DNA from 4 places in the Buttiauxella noackiae genome. Region 1 is predicted to be linked to each of the others. Evidence: predicted binding sites of a transcription regulator. Region 1 holds the regulator's gene; each other region holds the start of a gene.
The links. Region 1 encodes PurR, which represses purine synthesis genes. Its sites were predicted from a motif close to CANGCAAACGTTTGCNTG; they were not measured.

Region 1 (5,849 bases):
ACATAGCCCTAATTGCAGCGTGTTTTGCAGCGCTGCGGCTTTTCCCGTGGCTTGTGGGAAAGGCAACAAGGCGGAAGCGACAACAATTGGGTAAATAGCGCCGTTGGCAATGGCCATCACACAGAATGGAATCAGCAGAGCAGTCAGGGTGGCATGACCGCTAACAGCGACCGCCCACGTGCCGAAAATACTCAGAGTATACAGAGCCAACAGCCAGGGCAGCATTTGCTTGCCTTGCCATTTTTGCAGAGCACTACGGCAGCCGTATCCACCAATCAGGAAGGCGATAGTTTGTGGTACGTAGCTCAGGCCGATCGCCGCCGGGCTGTAACCCATATCGTTCAGAATAAACGGAGATCCGGTTAGCCAGGCAAAGAAGCTGGCTGAGCAGGCTGCGTAAATCAATACGTTGCCGCTATATACACGCGAGCGAAGTAACGACATAAAGCTGACTTTATTGTCTTCTGTTTGCGGGTGGTGCTGGGTACGTGGTTTCAGACGCAAAGTTGGGATCATCAGCACCAGTGTGATGGCAAACAGCGTGGCGAAAATAGCCTGCCAGTCAAAGTGGGTCAAAATCCAACTACCCAGAAGCGGAGCCAGCGCAGGAGACAGGCCAACCAGCGGCATAATCGTTGCGAAAATACGATTTGCACGGTTTGCCGGGTAGTAATCGGTCACCAGCGCCTGCCAGCTTACCGCGGCAGAACATACACCAACGGCCTGAACGAAGCGCAGCACCAGCAGAGCAGTGGCACTTTCTACCCACAACATACCAATACAACCGACGGCGAACAGGCTCAGGCCTGCTAACAAAATTGGTTTACGTCCGAAATGGTCAGATAACGGCCCCCACATTAACTGGGCAAGCGCAAAGCCGGCAAGGAACAGGCTCAGACTCGCACTGACGGCGGAGGCATCGGTCTGTAAATCTTGCTGAATGGCAGCGAAAGCAGGCAGATACATGTCTGTGGCGAGGAAGCCCAACACACTTAATCCAGCCAGCCAGATAAGAAATCCTTTTGATGGTTGCATAATGTTCTCTTGTTTTATCGTGCAGGTTGATTGCCGCGTGAGTGTACGGAGTGCAAATACGCTTGTGAAACGCTAATATTTGTAGGTTGCGTTCAAAAAATTTGTGAGCAGAGAAATGTGGTCAGAATATTCGCTGGAAGTGATAGATGCGGTAGCGCGCAATGGTAGCTTCAGCGGTGCAGCACAAGAGTTACACCGCGTTCCGTCAGCTATCAGCTATACGGTACGGCAGTTGGAAGACTGGTTAGCCGTTCCGTTATTCGAACGTCGTCATCGGGATGTAGAATTAACCCCCGCAGGCATCTTTTTTTTGAAAGAAGGCCGCTCTGTTATCAAAAAAATGATGACGACACGGCAACAGTGCCAACAGATCGCAAATGGATGGCGCGGCCATCTGGCGATAGCCGTCGATAATATCGTTAAGCCCGAACGAACGCGGCAGTTGGTGTTGGATTTTTATCGCCACTTTCCTGATATCGAACTGCGTATTTTTCAGGAGGTGTTTAATGGCGTGTGGGATGCGCTAGCTGACGGACGAGTTGAAGTCGCGATTGGCGCGACACAAGCCATTCCTGTCGGGGGGCGCTATGCTTTTCGCGATATGGGGGCGCTGAGCTGGCGCTGTGTGGTGTCATCAAACCATCCGCTGGCACGACAGGGCGGAACTTTAAGTGATGATGATCTACGGGCCTGGCCGTCGTTAGTACTCGAAGATACTTCCCGTTCGCTACCGAAGCGTATTACCTGGCTTTTGGATAACCAGCGTCGAGTTGTGGTTCCGGACTGGGAATCAGGCTCTGATTGTCTTAGCGCGGGGTTATGTATCGGCATGGTGCCATTGCACATAGCAAGGCCGTGGTTGGCTTCTGGGCAGTGGAGTCAGCTGACACTCGATAACCCATTCCCGGATGCAGCATGTTGCCTGACATGGCGGCAAAATGACGCTTCGCCAGCCCTGGCCTGGCTGCTGGAGTATTTAGGGGATAGCGAGACGATGAATCAGGAGTGGTTGCAGGAGCCATTATAAATCGGGTGGTAATCCACCCGACAACTGCATTTCATAGGTCGGATAAGCATAGCGTCATCCGACTTAACTTAGCGACGATAATCGCGGAATGGACCATCTGCCACTGAACGGCGTTCAATCAGACGTGGATGGACTTCAATCGACTGCGACTCTTCGCGTTTATTGACGATTCTATCCAGCAGCATATTGAATGCTGTTTCACCCAACGAATCCTTCGGCTGGTGAATAGTGGTCAATGCCGGTGAGAAATAACGCGCGTTACGCACGTTGTCGTAACCGATAATGGAAATATCCTGCGGCACGCGTAAACCCATCTCATCAGCAGCACAAATTGCGCCCATCGCCATAATGTCACCGCCGCAGAATACTGCAGTTGGGCGATGAGACTGACCGATTATCTGCTGCATGGCGCGGTAGCCTGACTCAGGTTCAAAGTCACCTTGAACAATCCAGTTGTCAGGAATAGAGATACCCGCTTCTTCAAGTGCCTTCATAAACCCTGCATGGCGGCCACCACCGGTATTACGTTCCATTTGACCGGGAATTGCACCAATCTCACGGTGGCCACGCTCAATCAAATAACGTCCTGCCAGGTAGCCACCGTGGAAAGCATTATCGACAACGGAGTCGGTAAAATCTGCGCGGGCTTCACCCCAGTCCATCACAACCATTGGGATGTGACGATATTCTTCAAGCATAGTCAGTAATGATTCCGGGTATTCAGAACACATCACCAATAGGCCATCAACGCGTTTTTGCGCCATCATGGACAAATAGGCGCGCTGTTTTTCGAAGTTGTTATGCGCATTACCCAGAATCAGGGTATAGCCTTTTTCAAAGCAGCTATTTTCGACAGCTTCAATTATCTCGGCAAAATAGGGTGCTTCGCTGGAAGTGGCTAGCAAACCAATCGTTTTGGTGTGATTAACTTTCAAGCTACGCGCGACGGCGCTAGGTGAATAGTGCAATTGTTTAATCGCAGCCCATACCGCATTACGTGTCTCTTCCGCCACAAAACGGGTTTTGTTGATCACATGTGATACGGTTGTAGTGGAAACGTTTGCGAGCTTCGCTACGTCCTTGATTGTCGCCATTAAATTTCACTCCGGGCCATATCGTAAACCCCTGATAACCAATGTGTTAAACGATTGCGTACGCTAACTCCTGAGGCAACGTTAAGGTTGCAGGTATGCCGGGATTGCGACATAAAACGGAAGGAGGGCGTTGAATAGATGGTACGCAATAAATTAGCGTGGGATTTTGGCCTATCCTGGAGAAAAGTGAAAGAGGGAAAAGCGATATCAGGTTAAAACGAGGGGGATTTTTATGTCTGATTGTGGGAAAATCAATCCGACACACCGATTGTAAGGTAATAAAAGGAGTTTGCTAATGAGTACCGATCTGAAATTTTCAATCATGACCACGGTTGTTGTTTTGGCACTGATTGTGTGTGGCGCGCTAACCGCCGTACTGCATTGATACATCGCTCTGATTAAAATGGGCCGCAATCGCGGCCCATATCTTTTAGGTTTTATGCTGCCAGGTTCTTCGCAACAAACTCCCAGTTCACCAACGCCCAGAAATGCTCAAGGTAACCAGCACGAGCATTGCGGTAGTCGATGTAGTACGCATGTTCCCACACATCCACAGTCAATAACGGCGTTGCTGCTGTTGTCAGTGGTGTACCCGCGTTTGAGGTAGAGACGATCGCCAAAGCACCATCTTCTTGTTTGACAAGCCAGGTCCAGCCAGCGCCAAAGTTTTTGATAGCCGCATCAGTGAATTGCTGTTTAAACTCAGCAAAGCTACCAAATGACTTATTAATGGCTTCCAGAAGCTCTCCAGTTGGTTCACCGCCAGCATTTGGTGCCAGGCAATTCCAGTAGAAGGTATGGTTCCAGACCTGAGCTGCGTTGTTAAACACGCCACCTTCGGAAGTCCGAACGATCTCTTCGAGAGTTTTACCTTCAAACGCGGTGCCCTTAACCAGATTGTTCAGGTTAGTGACATAAGTTTGATGGTGTTTACCGTAATGGTATTCCAGAGTTTCGGCGGAGATATGCGGTGCTAAAGCATCTTTTGCATATGGTAGTGCAGGTAGTTCGAACGACATTGCTGACTCCTTATTACCCGTGATACTTCGAGCTACATCTTTGTTGGCTTTATTCATTCTCTTGCCGCTGCGATGCAACTCGAATTACTTTGGGTATCTATTGTTAAATAAACACTTTTAGTGCGGGTTTAGGGTAACAAATTGAAAGGATAAGCAAAAGAGGGAACTTACCTGCCCAGGGAAGGGCAGGTAGCAGATTTAACGAATGGTTTTAGGTGTCATAACGCGTTTTGCGCCGACATAGTGACGTTGCCAGTAATCTTCGCTCAAAGAGGTGATCTGGATGTCCTGACCGGTACGTGGTGACTGAATGAATTTACCATTGCCGACGTATACACCAACGTGATCAGCAGTACCACGACCCTGAGTACGGAAGAACACCAAATCACCCGTTTCCAGCTCTCCACGATCTACAGATGAGGCATCACGCAGGTGATACATCTCATTAGCGGTACGAGGAATACGGAACTTCACTAAGTCTTTGTATGCGTAGTAAACCAGACCACTGCAATCGAAACCGGTAACTGGTGAGGTGCCACCCCAACGATACGGCTTACCGATCTGGCCCATCAATTTGTTCATTGCCGTTTTTTGTGCTTTTTGCACACGGACTTTATGCGCCGCTGCAATCGTCGTTGGCTGTTCTGATTTCACTTTTACACAATGCGCTTTATGGCCTTTACGCGGCTTGCTGCATTTTTCGGTGAAAGTAACAGGCTGGGCTTTTGCGAGCTTAGAAGTTTTATTGCGGGAGTTTTTTGCAAGATTCTTTGTTTTAGCGCTGCTGGCATTTTTGGCGGTTTTACTTTTTGCGGCAGTTGTTTCTTTTTTCTTGCTGGCCGTTTTAGCTGAGGTGGTGCTTTTTTTGCTGGCGGTGGTGGTTTTACTCTTACTGCTCTTTTCTGTGCTCTTCGTTGTATTTTTCACAACGTGCGCTTTGGACGCCACCACGGGACGAGCGTGCTCAGACGCCTGCGTCAATGGTGTATACGGCAAGGTAAATAGCAGAGCACAGAGCGTGATAGAAATTTTTGTTATCCGCGCCACTCGACAATCCCCTGGTTAAAATGAATGCATGAGAAAAACCATCATGCCCGTGTATGATTTTGCGAAACCCGCCGATTCTAATCTATTAAGTACGATAAAGTTAATAACCTTTTACTATTCGTCTTGCTGTTTCGTTACCGGACGCAAAAAAAATAACCAAACTAATGGTTGTAAGGCTATTTATTGATCAGGCTTAGGATTATTTGCTGATTTTCAGTGGCAGGAAAAGTGTTATTCTTAATGCATGTTGTCCCTCCATCGCGTACGACAGAAAAACCCTGTAAAAAATGGTGTTTTCTGGAGGGGGCGTCAATCGCTACAATGGCAGGCTAATGCCAGGACTTGGTTTGAGGAAGCATGCAATGAGCACTATTGAAAAAATCCAACAACAGATTACTGAGAACCCAATTCTTCTTTATATGAAAGGTTCTCCGAAACTGCCTAGCTGTGGCTTCTCCGCCCAGGCTGTGCAGGCGCTATCCGCTTGTGGTGAGCGTTTCGCGTACGTTGATATTTTACAGAACCCAGACATCCGTGCTGAGCTGCCAAAATACGCTAACTGGCCTACCTTCCCGCAGCTGTGGGTTGATGGTGAGCTGGTTGGCGGTTGCGATATCATCATTGAGA
Region 2 (5,849 bases), on a different contig from region 1:
CAGGTCACCTTTATCAAATGGTGGGTTTGTTTCGGTCCAGTAGACCGCTTTGCCCGGCATTGGCTCAGCTGTTTTCAGCAAATTCGACAGATCGAGGTTTTGTTGTTTGGCAGTCAAACCGTCCAGCTCTTTGAGCAGGTCAGTACGGCCAATCAAGTCAACCAGGCGCTTCACGCCCAACTGTGCCATCAACTCACGCGTTTCACGGGCAATGAATTCAAAGTAGTTTGTCACTTTGAATGGCAAGCCGTGATAGTGGTTTTTACGCAGTTTTTCATCCTGAGTTGCAACACCGGTTGCGCAGTTATTCAGGTGGCAAATACGCAGGTATTTACAACCTAATGCAACCATTGGACCTGTGCCGAAACCAAAGCTTTCTGCGCCAAGAATTGCCGCTTTAATGATGTCTAAGCCTGTTTTCAGACCGCCATCAACTTGCAGACGAATTTTATGACGCAGGCCGTTGGCAACCAGTGCCTGTTGTGTTTCTACCAGACCCAGTTCCCATGGGCAGCCAGCATATTTCACTGATGACAATGGGCTTGCACCTGTACCACCGTCGTATCCGGCGATAGTAATCAGATCGGCATAAGCTTTTGCCACACCCGTTGCGATGGTGCCAACACCTGGTTCGGAAACCAGTTTGACGGAGATCATCGCTTTAGGATTGACCTGTTTCAGGTCGAAAATCAGCTGCGCCAAATCTTCGATAGAGTAAATATCGTGGTGCGGTGGTGGTGAAATCAGCGTCACACCAGGTACGGAATAACGCAGTTTTGCGATATATGGCGTGACCTTATCACCTGGCAACTGACCGCCTTCACCAGGTTTCGCGCCCTGAGCAACTTTAATCTGGATAACATCAGCGTTCACCAGGTAAGCTGGTGTCACGCCGAAACGGCCGGAAGCCACCTGTTTGATACGGGACACTTTATTGGTGCCGTAACGTGCAGGGTCTTCGCCACCTTCACCAGAATTGGAGTTCCCACCGATGCTGTTCATCGCTTCTGCCAGCGATTCGTGTGCTTCCGGGCTTAATGCACCGATAGACATCGCAGCAGTATCGAAACGTTTATACAGCTCAGTGGCAGGCTCAACATCTTCAATCTTGACTGTTTCATCTTGCGGGTTCAGAGCAAGCATATCGCGCAATGTTGCCACTGGACGCTCGTTTACAAGCTTCGCGTACTCTAGATAATCTTTGTATTCGCCACTGTTGACGGCTTTTTGCAGCGTCTGAACCACGTCAGGGTTGTAAGCGTGATATTCGCCACCATGAACGTATTTCAATTGCCCACCCTGGTCTAGCGGCTTGCGAGCGAGCCATGCGCGCTTAGACAGGTTCAACAAGTCTTGTTGGAAGTCGTTAAATCCTGCACCACCAATACGGCTGACAACGCCCTGGAAGCACAGCTCAGAAACTTCTTTATGCAGGCCAACTGCTTCAAACAGTTTCGAGCAACGGTAAGAGGCAATAGTCGAGATGCCCATTTTGGACATGATCTTGTACAGACCCTTGTTGATGCCGTTGCGGTAATTCTGCATCACTTCACGGTACGGTTTTTCGATAGCACTGTTGTCGACCAGCTTCGCCAGAGTTTCGTAAGCGAGGTATGGATAGATTGCCGTCGCACCAAAACCGAGCAGAACTGCGAAGTGGTGTGGGTCACGCGCACTTGCTGTTTCGACAATAATGTTCGCATCGCAACGCAGATTTTTCTCGACCAGTCGAGTCTGTATCGCACCAACCGCCATTGGAGCCGGAACCGGAAGGCGATCTTTCGCAATGTTACGGTCAGACAGCACCAACAGCACTGTGCCGTTGCGAACCATACGTTCCGCTTCGTCGCACAGAGCATTTACAGTTTCGTGCAGCGACTGAGCGGAGGCATCGTAGGTGATGTCCAGCGTATCGGCACGGTAGTGCTGCTCTTCAAGTGAAGTGAGCTGCTGGAAATCAGACCACAGCAAAATTGGCGATTTGAAGCTCAGGCGGTGCGCCTGGCCTTCTGCTTCACAGAAGACGTTCATTTCACGGCCAATGCTGGTTGCTAGAGACATTACGTGCGCTTCACGCAGCGGGTCGATTGGCGGGTTAGTTACCTGCGCAAATTGCTGGCGGAAGTAATCGTAAATGATGCGTGGCTGGCTGGAGAGCACGGCAAACGGGGTATCGTCACCCATTGAACCGACCGCTTCCTGGCCATTTTCACCCAGCACACGAATCACAGAATCCAGCTCTTCTACGCTGTAGTTAAACTGTTTCTGGAAGCTTGCGAGGGTATCGTCATCCATTTCACGGGAGCCAACTTCTTCGTCTGGTAAATCTTCAAACGGCACCAGGCGACGGACGTTGTTTTCCATCCACTCTTTATACGGGTGGCGGCTCTTCAAATCGGCATCGGTTTCAGCGGAATGCAAAATTCGGCCAATACGCGTATCGATAACCATCAGCTCGCCAGGGCCGACACGTCCTTTCTCGATGACTTCGTCAGGCTGGTAATCCCAGATCCCAACTTCAGAAGCACAAGTGATCAGCTTATCTTTAGTGATGACGTAGCGCGCCGGGCGCAGACCGTTACGGTCGAGGTTACAGGCAGCGTAACGCCCGTCGGACATCACGATTCCTGCTGGACCATCCCATGGCTCCATATGCATGGAGTTAAAGTCGAAGAAGGCGCGCAGCTCTGGGTCCATGTTCGGGTTGTTCTGCCAGGCTGGTGGAACCAGCAAACGCATGGCGCGAACAATATCCATCCCGCCAGCTAACAGCAGCTCGAGCATGTTATCCATGGAGCTTGAGTCAGAACCGGTTTCGTTCACGAATGGCGCTGCATCATGCAAGTCCGGGATCAACGGAGTCTGGAACTTGTAGGTACGAGCGCGAGCCCACTGGCGGTTACCGGTAATGGTGTTGATTTCACCGTTGTGCGCCAGGTAGCGGAATGGCTGAGCCAGCGGCCAGCGTGGCACGGTGTTGGTGGAGAAACGCTGGTGGAACAGGCAAATAGCTGATTCCAGGCGCAAGTCCGCGAGGTCCAGGTAAAAGCGCGGCAAGTCTGCCGGCATACACAGACCTTTATAGATGTTAACCAGGTTGGAGAGACTACAAACGTAAAAGTCTTTATCCTGGATGCGTTTCTCAATGCGGCGACGGGCGATAAACAGGCGACGTTCCATATCACGTGGGCGCCAGCCAGCCGGAGCATTAACAAAAATTTGTTCGATGCGAGGTTTCGAGGAGAGGGCGATTTCACCGAGTACGTCTTCATTGGTTGGCACTTCGCGCCATCCTACAATCGACAAGGTCTCGTTTTGCAACTCTTCTTCAACGATGCGGCGGCTTGCACTTGCCAGCGCGTCGTCTTTGTTTAAGAAAATCATGCCTACCGCATAATTTTTTGCCAAACGCCAACCACGTTCTTCCGCAACGATTCGGAAGAAACGGTCAGGTTTTTGCAACAGCAGGCCACAACCATCACCGGTTTTACCATCGGCGAGGATTGCTCCACGGTGCTGCATTCGGGCCAGTGCGTGAATAGCAGTACGCACTACCTTGTGGCTAGGTTCGCCTTCTATGTGGGCGATCAGGCCGAAACCACAGTTATCCTTCTCAAGGGATTTATCGTACAACATATCAGTGAACCTCCCCAGGCTCTACGTGATTCCCGATACCGTTTGCGTCCAGACGCAGCAAGGGCATGGCGACGGGGTTTGCGAATCTACGCTTACCGCGTGTGTCGCCCTCTTGATGTCTAACGCATCCGGTTTCACAAGTGTTGAGGACTTGCTTTAGAGGGAATCTAAATTACTGCATAAATATGATGGGCACAGAACCCACCCAGAAAGCTTCCAGCGGATTTCCAAGTTATCGGGAAAGCGCACACAGGTCAAATGGCATTCTTATTTATACGATTATGTGCTAAATGGTATTTAACATCATGAATATAAACATTTTATTATCATTTTTATCGTATTTAAGCGGCAGGGGAATCGCTTGGGTATTGTGATCTCTCTCACTATCTGGCGGGCTGCAAAATTCCAGACCGTGCTGGCAATGTCTAAGTTGGCAGGATCTTGTGCTATAAATGCGCGCTGGCGTGTTGTATGACACTGTTTTTCGCAAGGTCACATATTCTTTAAAAATAGGAGGTCAGTATAAGGAAAAGTAATCATCTTTTGTGTGCGTAAACTTGCACTAATTTTGCATTGTTATGCAATAGGTAAAGCTGCGCCAAAGCGATTGATCCAGGTCATCGCTAAATTGGGCAGATAATGGCAGGCTACGTCCCTTTTACAGGGCGGCCCATCAGATTATGCAGTTACAAAAATTAGTCAATATGTTTGGTGGCGATCTTCAGCGACGTTATGGCCATAAGGTCCATAAACTCGTGCTACATGGCGGTTTCAGTTGCCCAAACCGTGACGGCACCATCGGGCGTGGGGGGTGTACTTTTTGCAATGTTGCCTCTTTTGCTGATGAAACCCAACAAAGTCACTCCATCGCCGATCAACTCGCGCGCCAATCACAGTTAGTGAACCGCGCGCAGCACTATCTCGCTTATTTCCAGGCTTACACCAGTACATGGGCGGAAGTGCAGGTGTTGCGTTCGATGTATCAGCAAGCGGTGAGTCAGGCTAGCATCGTTGGATTATGCGTTGGGACGCGCCCAGATTGTGTGCCAGACAGTGTGCTGGATCTGTTAAGTGAATATCACGATAAAGGCTACGAAGTTTGGCTGGAGTTAGGTTTGCAGACGGCTCATGACAAAACATTGCATCGTATTAATCGTGGGCATGATTTTGCCTGTTATCAGGAAACCACACGTCGAGCACGAGCACGTGGGTTGAAAGTTTGCAGTCATCTTATTGTCGGCTTGCCTGGCGAAACGAAGTCACACTCCATGGAAACGCTGGAAAAAGTCGTTGAGACAGGCGTGGACGGCATCAAACTCCACCCGTTGCATGTCGTTAGCGGTAGCACGATGGCCAAAAGCTGGCTGGCGGGGCGCTTGCAGGCTATTGAATTAGAAGAGTATGCGACAATTGCTGGGGAGATGATTCGCTACACGCCGCTTGATGTCGTATTCCACCGAATTTCTGCCAACGCGCGGCGGCCAACCCTACTGGCACCATTGTGGTGTGAGAATCGTTGGGCCGGGATGGGGGCTATCGATAAATATCTGACTGAACATGGCACACAAGGTTCGGCGATAGGTACTCCATGGAGCCCGGCAATTCTGTTGTAATCCCTAAGCGTGCGGTATATTTAGCTGATTGATGACGAGGGAAACGTTCCATGAAGCAAATCCGGTTACTGGCGCAATATTACGTTGATTTGATGGTGAAGCTCGGATTAGTGCGCTTCTCTTTGTTATTGGCCTCAGCCCTGGTGGTGTTGGCTATCATGGTGCAAATGGCCGTGACGATGTTATTACGCGGCCAGGTTGAAAGTATTGATGTTGTCCGCTCCATCTTTTTCGGCCTGTTAATTACCCCTTGGGCCGTCTATTTCCTTTCTGTGGTGGTTGAGCAACTCGAGGAGTCGCGCCAGCGGCTTTCAAAGCTTGTGCAAAAACTCGAGGAGATGCGCGAAAGAGATTTAAAACTCAATGTGCAGCTCAAAGACAATATTGCTCAATTGAACCAGGAAATCGCCGATCGCGTTAAAGCTGAAGATGAACGCCAGACGATGCTGGAGCAGCTTAAAGTCGAGATGCAGGAGCGCGAAGAGACGCAGCTACAGCTCGAACAGCAATCGTCGTTCTTACGCTCATTCCTCGATGCATCTCCTGACCTTGTTTTTTATCGTAACGAAGACAAAGAGTTTTCCGGCTGTAACCGCGCCA
Region 3 (5,849 bases), on a different contig from region 1:
TCCTTGAGGAGCTGGTGAGCGATGGGAAATTGAGCCATTCCAGTGAAAATCTCAGTAACCGAGGCATTAACAGCGGCAGTTATCAAATTCCACCTGATGGCGATTTCATTCTATGCATGAATGTCTCGCCCACCAGTATTGAAAGCCAACTGTGCGATGCACAGCTTTCACCGCAAGGGGAATTTGTACACATCCATGTGAACGCCACCACACCGCAGGCATTACTGGCCACTATTGAGAACATCTGGCGTAACCAACGCAAAATCTGGCCGAAAAAAGTCATCAATCTCGCTTTAGCTATTCATGGCCAAGTCGATCCTGTAACAGGCGTTTCGCAAACCATGCCGCAGGCTCCGTGGCGTGAGCCGGTGGAAATTAAATATCTGCTCGAGGAAAAGCTTGGTGTAACGGTAAGAGTCGATAACGACTGCGTGATGCTAGCACTGGCAGAAAAATGGCAGAATCCAGCAAATCGCCAGGATTTCTGCGTGATAAATGTCGATTACGGGATTGGTTCATCGTTTGTAATCAACGGGCAGATTTATCGCGGCAGTTTATATGGCAGTGGGCAAATCGGCCATACCATTGTGAACCCAGACGGCATGGCTTGTGACTGCGGGCGCTATGGTTGCCTGGAAACAGTAGCTTCGTTGAGCGCGTTAAAAAAGCAGGCACGCATATGGTTAAAATCACAGCCAGGAACGCCTAAGCTCGACCCTGAATCGATAACCTCAGCACAGCTTATTGCTGCCTGGCACGAAGGCGATGAACAGGTGTGCCGTTGGGTCGAAAGTGCCGCAAACGCCATTGGGTTAAGTCTGTACAATTTCCTCAATATCCTGAATATCAATCAGATTTTGTTTTATGGCAGAAGCTGTGCATTTGGTGAAAGCTGGCTTGCAACTATCGACAAGCAGATTGGATTTAATCCATTTGATCACGGCGACTCACTGAAGATGAACGCCACGCAGATTAGTTTTGGACAATTAAGCAGGCCACAGCAGGTCATGGGGATTGGGTATCTGTACGCAGAAGTTGCGTTAAACGAGATGTAATAACGTGCAGGCATAAAAAAACCCCGGCAAGCCGGGGTTGAGTCAGACTTTATACTCGTAAGCATTCGAGTTGCGGGTAGGCGGTAAGTGAGCCCCCTACAGCATGAAGGATGACGGGTATTACGCGTAAACAGGTAAGCGCGCGCAAATATCCAACACTTTTTGCTTAGTGCGTTCAATGACCGCTTCGTCGTTGATGCTATCAAGCACATCACACATCCAGCCAGCCAGTTCACGAACATCAGCTTCGTTGAAGCCACGACGAGTTACCGCTGGCGTACCGATACGAATACCAGAAGTCACAAACGGGCTCTTCGGATCGTTTGGCACGCTGTTTTTGTTCACGGTGATGTTTGCGCGACCGAGGGCTGCATCAGCTTCTTTACCCGTCAGGTTTTTATCAACCAGATCCAGCAGGAACAGATGGTTGTCAGTACCGCCAGAAACCACTTTGTAACCGCGGTCCAGGAACACAGAAACCATTGCTTTTGCATTCTTAGCAACTTGTTGCTGATAAGTTTTGAACTCAGGTTCCATTGCTTCTTTCAGTGCAACAGCTTTGCCCGCGATAACGTGCATCAGTGGGCCACCCTGCGCGCCTGGGAATACAGCGGAGTTCAGTTTCTTATACAGCTCTTCGCTGCCGCCTTTTGCGAGAATTAAACCACCGCGCGGGCCAGCCAGCGTTTTGTGTGTAGTAGTAGTAACAACGTGAGCGTGTGGAACAGGGTTCGGGTAAACGCCCGCGGCAATCAGGCCCGCAACGTGCGCCATGTCCACGAACAGTTTCGCATCAACCATGTCTGCGATTTCACGCATTTTCGCCCAGTCAACCACGCCGGAATAAGCAGAGAAGCCGCCGATGATCATTTTCGGCTTATGAGCTTTAGCTTGTTTTTCCAGATCTGCATAGTCGATATGACCAGATTCATCGATACCGTAAGGAACGATGTTGTACAGCTTACCGGAGAAGTTTACCGGGGAGCCGTGAGTCAGGTGGCCGCCGTGTGCCAGGTTCATACCCAGAACGGTGTCGCCTGGTTCCAGCAGCGTGGTGTATACCGCGAAGTTAGCCTGGGAACCGGAGTGCGGCTGCACGTTAGCATAATCAGCGCCAAACAGCTCTTTTGCACGGTCGATAGCCAGTTGCTCAACCACGTCAACATATTCGCAACCGCCGTAGTAACGTTTGCCTGGATAACCTTCAGCGTACTTGTTGGTTAACTGAGAACCCTGCGCCTGCATCACGCGCGGGCTGGTGTAGTTTTCGGAGGCGATCAGTTCAATGTGCTCTTCCTGACGTACTTTTTCTTGCTCCATAGCCTGCCATAAATCGGCATCATAATCGGCAATGTTCATTTCACGTTTTAACATTCGCTTCTCCTTCACTCAGCTAACAGCAAATATTTGCACAGCTTTACGGCCGCAATAAATACAACGGGCAACAGTGTAAACCGAAACGTTATCGTGTGATAGGTCTTGACATAGGTTTTTACGCAAACGATTGGCTTGGCGTCCCGCAAGGGTTTGAAGGGAAAAGTGGCAAGCTGTTTCAACGGATATTAATTCATCATCAACATGCAGAAATTTCACGTTATGTGAGCCGAATCGACTCAGTCAGTATCCATTTACACAGTAGTGCTTTTTTTTATTCTGATTATTTAATAAGATGCATTTAAAATACAACATTAACTTTAAACGTTAAAAATGGAGCTATCTCATGCTTGATGCACAAACCATCGCCGTTGTGAAATCCACCATTCCCCTGCTTGCAGCAACCGGCCCGAAACTTACCGCACACTTTTACGATCGCATGTTCAGCCATAATCCTGAGCTGAAAGAGATTTTCAATATGAGCAACCAGCGCAACGGCGATCAACGTGAAGCGCTGTTCAACGCTATCTGCGCATACGCCACCAATATCGAAAATCTGGAAGTGCTGTTGCCTGCGGTTGAGAAAATCGCGCAGAAGCACACCAGTTTCCAGATTAAACCTGATCAGTACGACATTGTCGGTGGCCATCTGTTAGCGACGCTTGATGAAATGTTCAGCCCAGGCCAGGAAGTGCTGGATGCGTGGGGCAAAGCGTACGGCGTTCTGGCGGGCGTGTTTATCAACCGTGAGGCAGAAATTTACCAGGATAACGCGGCGAAAAATGGCGGCTGGGAAGGGACACGCGCTTTCCGTATTGTGGCAAAAGAGCCGCAGAGCGCACTCATCACCAGTTTTGAATTTGCTCCGGTTGACGGTAAACCAGTCGCTGATTATCAGCCAGGCCAATACATTGGCGTGTGGCTGAAACCTGAAGGCTTCCCGCATCAGGAAATTCGCCAGTACTCACTGACCCGCAAGCCTGATGGCAAAACTTATCGCATTGCGGTTAAACGCGAAGATTTGGGCCAGGTTTCAAGCTGGTTACACAACCACGCACAAGTGGGCGATGAAGTGCATCTGGCTGCGCCTGCCGGTGATTTCTTTATGGAAGTGAACGCGCAAACGCCGGTTACGTTGATTTCAGCAGGTGTTGGCCAAACGCCGATGCTGGCAATGCTCGATACGCTGGCGAAAAATGCCCATTACGCACAGGTGAACTGGTTCCATGCGGCAGAACATAGTGACGTGCATGCATTTGCGGATGAAGTGAATCACCTGGGGGAACAGCTGCCACGCTTTGAGCGCCACGTATGGTACCGCAATCCAGGTGAAAGCTGCCGTACACAGGCGAAATTTGATAGCGAAGGTTTGATGGATTTACTGGCTCTGGAAAGCAAAATCAGTGCGCCAGAGATGCAGTTTTATCTGTGTGGGCCGGTGAGCTTTATGCGTTTTGCGGCGGAGCAGTTAGTGAAGCTAGGCGTTGGGCAGGAGCGAATTAATTACGAATGCTTTGGCCCGCATAAAGTGATGTGATCAAAAAACACGGTGGATGTCGCTTTCGCTCATCCACCCTACTTCAGTGTTCATAAGTCGGATGAGCAAAAACGACATCCGACATTAAACACACTTAAATCGCCGCGTCGTCTTCTTCGCCGGTACGAATACGCACCACACGCGCTACGTCAAAGACAAAGATTTTACCATCGCCGATTTTACCAGTTTGCGCAGTGCGGATAATGGTATCCACGCAGGTATCAACGATGTCGTCGGTGACGACAATTTCAATTTTTACTTTTGGCAGGAAATCCACCATGTACTCAGCACCACGGTACAATTCGGTGTGCCCTTTCTGACGACCAAAACCTTTAACTTCAGTTACCGTCATGCCGGTGATACCAACTTCTGCCAGCGCTTCGCGCACGTCATCCAGTTTGAACGGTTTAATAATCGCATCAATTTTTTTCATGGTATTTCCGGTTCCCGCACAACTCTAGTGTGCTGCCTGGTTACAGTAATCGTGGTTTCAAATTACCACAAACTACTCTTTAAAGTCATTGGCATCGAGTTCATGCCTTGAGAGTAATTTGTAGAATTCAGTACGGTTACGCCCCGCTACGCGCGCGGCCTGGGTGACATTACCTTTGGTCATTTGCAGCAATTTGCGCAGATAGTTCAGCTCGAACTGGTTGCGTGCTTCAACGAAAGTCGGCAGCGCAGTATTCTCACCCTCGAGAGCCTGCTGGACCAGCGCTTCGCTGATAACGGGAGCTGATGTCAAAGCTACGCACTGTTCAATCACGTTAACCAACTGGCGCACATTGCCCGGCCAACTTGCCGCCATCAGGCGTTTCATTGCATCGGTGGAAAAGCTGCGAACAAATGGCTTATGGCGATCGGCTGACTGGCGTAATAAATGATTCGCCAACAAAGGCACATCTTCTGCCCGTTCATGCAGAGCCGGGATCTTCAGGCTCACCACATTGAGGCGGTAAAACAGATCTTCGCGGAACTCGCCGCGCTCCATCGCTTTGGGTAAATCACGGTGGGTGGCGGAAAGAATACGCACGTCGATATCGAGATCGCGGTTACTGCCTAGCGGACGCACTTTACGCTCTTGCAACACGCGCAATAATTTGACCTGCAAAGGAATCGGCATATCGCCAATTTCATCAAGGAATAACGTTCCGCCTTCTGCGGCCTGGAACAGCCCTTCTCTGCTGCTGACTGCACCGGTAAACGCGCCACGCGAATGGCCAAACAGTTCTGACTCCAGCAACTGCTCCGGCAGCGCACCACAGTTAATGGCGATGAACGCTTTTTTGCTGCGCGGACTGGCGTTGTGAATAGCCTGCGCGAGGATCTCTTTGCCGGTCCCGCTTTGCCCGTTAATCAGCACGCTAACATCCGACTGAGCCACCATGCGTGCCTGATCCAACAAGCGCAGCATCGTTGGGCTGCGGGTAACAATAGTGTCGCGCCACATATCATCGCCGGCAGTGACCGTATGCTCGAGAGCATCGTCAATCGCCTTGTAGAGCGCATCTTTATCAACTGGTTTAGTCAGGAAACTAAAAACGCCCTGCTGTGTTGCGGCCACGGCATCCGGAATAGAACCGTGAGCGGTCAGAATGATAACCGGCATTCCCGGTTGTGCTTTCTGGATTTCGGCAAACAGCGCCATGCCATCCATCTCATCCATCCGCAGATCGCTAATCACTAAGTCGATTTTTTCTCGCCCCAAGAGACGCAACCCTTCAGCACCACTTTCCGCGGTGGAAACGGTATAACCTTCACTGGTCAGGCGCATACCGAGAAGTTTAAGCAAGCCCGGATCGTCATCAACCAGCAGGAGTCTTGCAGGCTTACGTTGCGTCATGGTTTCGCCTCCTGCGCGGGTTTTGTATTGTCCGGCAACT
Region 4 (5,849 bases), on a different contig from region 1:
ATTACCACCGTGCATGTCAGCGATCGCGGCCATGCGGGTTTTGTCACGCTGGAAGCGCAGGATTATCAAATTTCCGCGCTGGGCCAGGTGGTGGAACTGCACGACGTTGGGATACGCCTGTTTGCTCTGCTGCGTAAAACGCCGGGTGTGACTGTACATTGCCCGCAGCGTGTTTCGTCGTTTACGCGTGAAACGGATAAAGTCAGCGTCGAGCTTGATAACGGCGAGCTAATCGAAGGCCAGTTGCTAGTGGCTGCCGATGGTTCGCGTTCACCGCTTGCCGCGCAGTGCGGCATGACCTGGCAGCAACAGGATTATCAACAGGTGGCGGTGATCGCCAATATCACCACCTCTGAGCCTCATAACGGGCGCGCATTCGAACGTTTTACCGAGCATGGCCCGCTAGCGATGTTGCCGATGTCTGATGGGCGCTGCTCGTTAGTCTGGTGCCATCCGCTGGACGCTCAGGCTGAAATATCGCAGTGGAGCGACGAGCGTTTCTGCAACGAATTACAGCGTGCATTTGGCTGGCGACTTGGGCGAATTACCCATGCTGGTGCGAGAGTGCAATACCCTCTGTCGTTGACTACGGCTTCGCAGTCGGTATTACACCGCGTTGCGTTGGTGGGAAATGCCGCGCAAACCTTGCATCCGATTGCCGGACAGGGATTTAACCTTGGCTTGCGGGATGTCATGTCGCTTGCTGAAAATCTGGCTGTTGCGCACGAAGCATCTCAGGATGTTGGCAGCTATGCCGTTTTGGCTGGCTACCAGCAACGTCGCAGTGAAGATAAAATCGCCACCATTGGCGTGACGGATGGCTTAGTTCAACTGTTCGCCAACCGTTGGGCTCCGCTGGTGGTGGGGCGCAATCTTGGACTAATGGCGATGGAACATTTTACCCCGGCACGTGATGTGTTGGCACAGCGCACCCTCGGTTGGGTTGCGCGTTAAAGGAGAGTCAATTTGCAAAGCGTTGATGTGGCGATTGTTGGTGGTGGAATGGTTGGGCTGGCAGTTGCCTGTGGTCTACAAGGCAGTGGTTTGCGAGTCGCTGTGCTGGATAACCACCTCCCGCAACCACTAGCCCCTGAATCTGCACCGGCATTACGTGTCTCTGCCATCAATGCCGCCAGCGAAAAACTGCTGGCTCACCTGGGCGTATGGCCGAAAATTATCGCTCAACGCGCCAGTTGCTATCACGGCATGGAAGTGTGGGATCAAGACAGCTTCGGGCATATCGCTTTTGATGATAAATCCTTTGGTTTCAGCCATCTTGGGCACATTATCGAAAATTCGGTAATCCATCATGCCTTGTGGCAGCGTGCCGAGCAGTGCAGCGACGTGACTCTGATGGCTCCAGCCGAATTGCAACAGGTCGCATGGGGTGAAAACGAAGCGTTTATTACCTTGAAAGATGGTGCAATGCTGACTGCGCGTTTGGTGGTCGGCGCAGATGGTGCGAACTCCTGGCTACGCAATCAGGCCGATATTCCGCTGACTTTTTGGGATTATCGCCATCATGCACTGGTTGCCACCATCTGTACCGCTGAACCACATGAAGCAGTGGCTCGTCAGGTGTTTCATGGTGAAGGGATTTTGGCCTTCTTACCATTAAGTGACCCGCATTTATGTTCGATTGTCTGGTCATTGCCGCCGCTGGAAGCTGAACGTATGCAACAGGTAAGCGATGAAGAATTTAACCAGACGCTGTCCGTCGCATTCAATATGCGCCTTGGTTTGTGCAGTGTTGAAAGCGAACGCCAGGTATTCCCACTGACAGGCCGTTACGCCCGCAATTTTGCGGCTCACCGCCTGGCGCTGGTTGGCGATGCGGCACACACCATTCATCCGTTAGCCGGGCAGGGTGTGAATCTTGGGTTTATGGATGCCGCTGAACTGATTGATGAAGTGCGTCGTTTGCATCGCCAGGGCAAAGACATCGGGCAGTATTTGTATCTGCGTCGCTACGAGCGTAGCCGTAAACATAGTGCGGCGATGATGCTTGCCAGTATGCAGGGTTTCCGCGATCTGTTTGCTGGAAGCAACCCGGCGAAGAAACTGCTGCGCGATATTGGCCTGAAACTAGCGGATACGTTACCGGGTGTGAAACCGCAACTTGTAAAGCAGGCGATGGGCTTACACGATCTTCCGGCCTGGTTAAGATAACTACGTCACAATTCCCTTTTTGTTTATCGGAAAGGGAAACGCCCCCCTCATTTGAAAAATTCTAATCTCACCTGTTATTTCGGATTACTTTTTCTCATCCCACGTTTTTAGCGATGTAGTGAATTTGTTTCTGAAATGGTCGTAAATGTTAGCTAACGCTAAATTATGACTCAAACACTTCTTATTTATGCGCGGTGTTTCGCATTTTTTCAGTCGAATACTCTGCATGCTGCGTCTTCTGTTTTGGTCATAAGCTAATGCTATAACGATTTTAGCCTTATGGTTTACTCCCTCATTCAGTGGTAACTTCAGACAAAAGGTAACGTTTGCGTCGCCCTCGGGATCGATGGCGGTGCTGGGTTTCGTCTGAAGAAAAGAAAAGCGAAATGCGCTTTTCAACCAGATGGTTAAAGAGGAAAAAATGACTCAAAAGACCCCTTTGTTTGAACAGCACAATCTCTGCGGTGCGCGCATGGTGGACTTCCATGGCTGGATGATGCCATTGCACTATGGCTCGCAGATTGATGAGCACCATGCAGTGCGCAACGATGCCGGAATGTTTGATGTCTCCCACATGACTATCGTTGATCTGAAAGGCAGCCGCACCCGCGAATTCCTGCGTTATCTCGTTGCAAACGACGTAGCGAAATTGACCCAACCGGGTAAAGCCCTCTACACCGCCATGCTCAACGCCTCCGGTGGTGTTATCGATGACCTGATTATCTATTTCCAGACCGAAGACTTCTTCCGCCTGGTGGTGAACTCCGCCACCCGCGAAAAAGATCTGGCCTGGATTAATCAACACGCTGAACCGTTCGCCGTTGAAGTCACCGTGCGTGATGACTTGTCGCTGATTGCTGTTCAGGGTCCAAATGCTCAGGCTAAAGCCGCGCAATTGTTTACTGAAGAACAACGCAAAGCAGTGGCTGGTATGAAGCCATTCTTCGGTGTTCAGGCGGGTGACCTGTTTATTGCGACCACCGGTTATACCGGTGAGGCGGGCTATGAAATTGCCATGCCAAATGAAAAAGCTGCCGAGTTTTGGGCGCAGCTGGTTGAGATTGGCGTGAAACCTTGCGGCCTTGGCGCGCGTGACACGCTGCGTCTGGAATCCGGTATGAACCTGTATAGCCAGGAAATGGATGAGAGTGTTTCTCCATTAGCCGCGAATATGGGATGGACTATCGCCTGGCAGCCTGAAGACCGTGATTTTATTGGTCGTGAAGCCCTGGAGAGCCAGCGTGAGAAAGGCACCGACCAGCTCGTTGGCTTGATCATGACCGAAAAAGGCGTATTACGTAATGAACTGCCTGTTCGTTTTACTGATGAATCAGGCAACATCCGTGAAGGCGTGATTACCAGCGGGACCTTCTCGCCGACGTTAGGTTACAGCATTGCTCTGGCACGTGTTCCTGCGGGCATTGGCGAAACTGCCATTGTTCAAATCCGCAACCGAGAAATGCCGGTCAAAGTAACCAAACCAATTTTTGTTCGCGGCGGTAAAGCTGTCGCGCAGTGAATTTGAAATCAGGAGAAAAACAATGAGCAATGTGCCTAACGAATTGAAATACAGCAAAGAGCATGAGTGGCTGCGTAAAGAAGCTGATGGTACTTACACCGTTGGTATCACCGAGCACGCGCAAGAGCTGCTGGGCGATATGGTGTTTGTTGACCTGCCAGATGTTGGTGCAACTGTAAGCACGGGCGATGACTGTGCTGTTGCCGAGTCTGTGAAAGCAGCTTCCGATATCTATGCACCAATCAGCGGTGAAATCATTGCCGTGAATACCGAACTGAGCGATGCGCCAGAATTGATCAACAGCGAGCCGTACGCCGCGGGTTGGATCTTCAAAATCAAAGCTAGCGACGAGTCTGAACTGGACGGTCTGCTGGACGCAACTGCGTACGAAGCTCTGTTAGAAGACGAATAAATTCCCTCATCCTTCGTGTTGCTGGGGTGTTGGCGTCGCTCAAACACCTCAGTCACGTACTTATGTACGCACCTGGCGATGTTTTCGCTTACCGCCTACCAGCAACACAAATGATTTTAGGAATTGAAATTAGTCGGGTGAGCTGTACCAGCCCGGTTTGTAGGGTGGATAAACATAGTGCCATCCACCGCTAAAGCCCCACATGTTTCAGGAATCACCGCTCATGACCCAGTCTTTACGTCAGCTTGAAAATCACGAAGCGTTTATCGACCGTCACATTGGACCAAACGCACAGCAGCAACACGAAATGCTGGAGACGGTGGGCGCTCGTTCGTTAAACGAGCTGATCGCTTCGATCGTTCCGGCTGATATCCAGCTTGCCGAGCCACCGCAGGTGGGTGAGGCTGCAACCGAATTCGCGGCCCTGGCGGAATTAAAGACCATTGCCAGCCGTAACAAGCGTTTTAAAACGTACATCGGCATGGGTTACACCGCGGTGCAAACTCCCCCGGTGATTCTACGTAACATGCTGGAAAATCCAGGCTGGTACACCGCATACACGCCGTATCAGCCTGAAGTATCACAAGGCCGCCTTGAAGCTCTGCTTAATTTCCAGCAAGTTACGCTGGATCTTACTGGCCTTGATATCGCTTCTGCTTCTTTGCTCGACGAAGCCACCGCCGCTGCCGAAGCAATGGCAATGGCTAAGCGCGTCAGCAAACTCAAAAATGCCAACCGTTTCTTTGTTGCCGCCGACGTGCATCCGCAAACGCTGGATGTGGTGCGCACCCGTGCTGAAACCTTTGGCTTTGATGTGATTGTCGATGACGCCGCGAAAGTGCTGGATCATCAGGATGTCTTCGGTGTGCTGCTGCAACAAGTGGGCACTACCGGTGAAGTGCATGATTACAGCGCGCTGATTAGCGAACTGAAACAACGTAAAGTCATCGTGAGTGTTGCCGCTGACTTTATGACGCTGGTTCTGCTGACCGCACCAGGTAAACAAGGTGCAGACATCGTGTTTGGTTCCGCACAGCGCTTCGGCGTGCCAATGGGCTACGGTGGTCCACATGCCGCGTTCTTTGCCGCGCGTGACGAATTTAAACGCTCCATGCCTGGCCGTATTATCGGTGTCTCCCGCGATGCAGCGGGCCGTACTGCGCTGCGCATGGCGATGCAAACTCGCGAGCAACATATCCGCCGCGAGAAAGCGAACTCCAACATTTGTACGTCTCAGGTTCTGCTGGCAAACATTGCGAGCCTGTATGCAGTTTTCCACGGCCCGGCTGGCCTGAAACGCATTGCATGGCGCATTCACCGTTTGACTGATGTTCTGGCCGCAGGCTTACAGCAAAAAGGCCTGGTGCTGCGTCACAAACATTGGTTTGACACTATCTGTGTTGAAGTGTCCGATAAAGCTGCTGTTCTGGCGCGCGCTGAAGCGAGTGAAATCAACCTGCGCAGCGACATTCTGAATGCAGTTGGCATCACACTTGATGAAGCCACCACGCGTGAAGATGTACAGTCGCTGTTCACCGTATTGCTGGGTGAGAACCATGGTCTGGATATCGACAAATTAGATCAAAACGTGGCAGGTGATAGCCTGTCTATTCAGAAAGGCATGTTGCGTGAAGACGCGATCCTGACGCATCCGGTATTTAACCGCTATCACAGCGAAACCGAAATGATGCGTTACATGCACTCGCTTGAACGCAAAGATCTGGCGCTCAACCAGGCGATGATCCCACT

Region 2: gltB (glutamate synthase large subunit) is a predicted target of PurR. The motif match lies at 3,668-3,685, and genes of this name have one in related genera.
Region 3: glyA (serine hydroxymethyltransferase) is a predicted target of PurR. The motif match lies at 2,549-2,566, and genes of this name have one in related genera.
Region 4: gcvT (glycine cleavage system aminomethyltransferase GcvT) is a predicted target of PurR. The motif match lies at 2,485-2,502, and genes of this name have one in related genera.

The regions. Positions count from the first base shown of each region.
Region 1 covers NZ_JPRU01000001.1:332,345-338,193, forward strand. Annotated here, with positions in the region: gene punC (purine nucleoside transporter PunC) at 1-1,035, opposite strand, end outside; gene punR (DNA-binding transcriptional activator PunR) at 1,151-2,062, shown strand; gene purR (HTH-type transcriptional repressor PurR) at 2,131-3,156, opposite strand; gene cydH (cytochrome bd-I oxidase subunit CydH) at 3,452-3,541, shown strand; gene sodB (superoxide dismutase [Fe]) at 3,594-4,175, opposite strand; gene IX31_RS01470 (C40 family peptidase) at 4,374-5,222, opposite strand; gene grxD (monothiol glutaredoxin 4) at 5,585-5,849, shown strand, end outside.
Region 2 covers NZ_JPRU01000002.1:1,550,285-1,556,133, reverse strand. Annotated here, with positions in the region: gene gltB (glutamate synthase large subunit) at 1-3,636, opposite strand, end outside; gene mnmL (tRNA modification radical SAM protein MnmL/YtqA) at 4,317-5,249, shown strand; gene arcB (aerobic respiration two-component sensor histidine kinase ArcB) at 5,300-5,849, shown strand, end outside.
Region 3 covers NZ_JPRU01000002.1:1,276,413-1,282,261, forward strand. Annotated here, with positions in the region: gene IX31_RS14320 (ROK family protein) at 1-1,055, shown strand, start outside; gene glyA (serine hydroxymethyltransferase) at 1,176-2,429, opposite strand; gene hmpA (NO-inducible flavohemoprotein) at 2,776-3,966, shown strand; gene glnB (nitrogen regulatory protein P-II) at 4,061-4,399, opposite strand; gene glrR (two-component system response regulator GlrR) at 4,472-5,809, opposite strand; gene qseG (two-component system QseEF-associated lipoprotein QseG) at 5,806-5,849, opposite strand, start outside.
Region 4 covers NZ_JPRU01000002.1:342,077-347,925, reverse strand. Annotated here, with positions in the region: gene ubiH (2-octaprenyl-6-methoxyphenyl hydroxylase) at 1-954, shown strand, start outside; gene ubiI (FAD-dependent 2-octaprenylphenol hydroxylase) at 967-2,169, shown strand; gene gcvT (glycine cleavage system aminomethyltransferase GcvT) at 2,591-3,688, shown strand; gene gcvH (glycine cleavage system protein GcvH) at 3,711-4,100, shown strand; gene gcvP (aminomethyl-transferring glycine dehydrogenase) at 4,324-5,849, shown strand, end outside.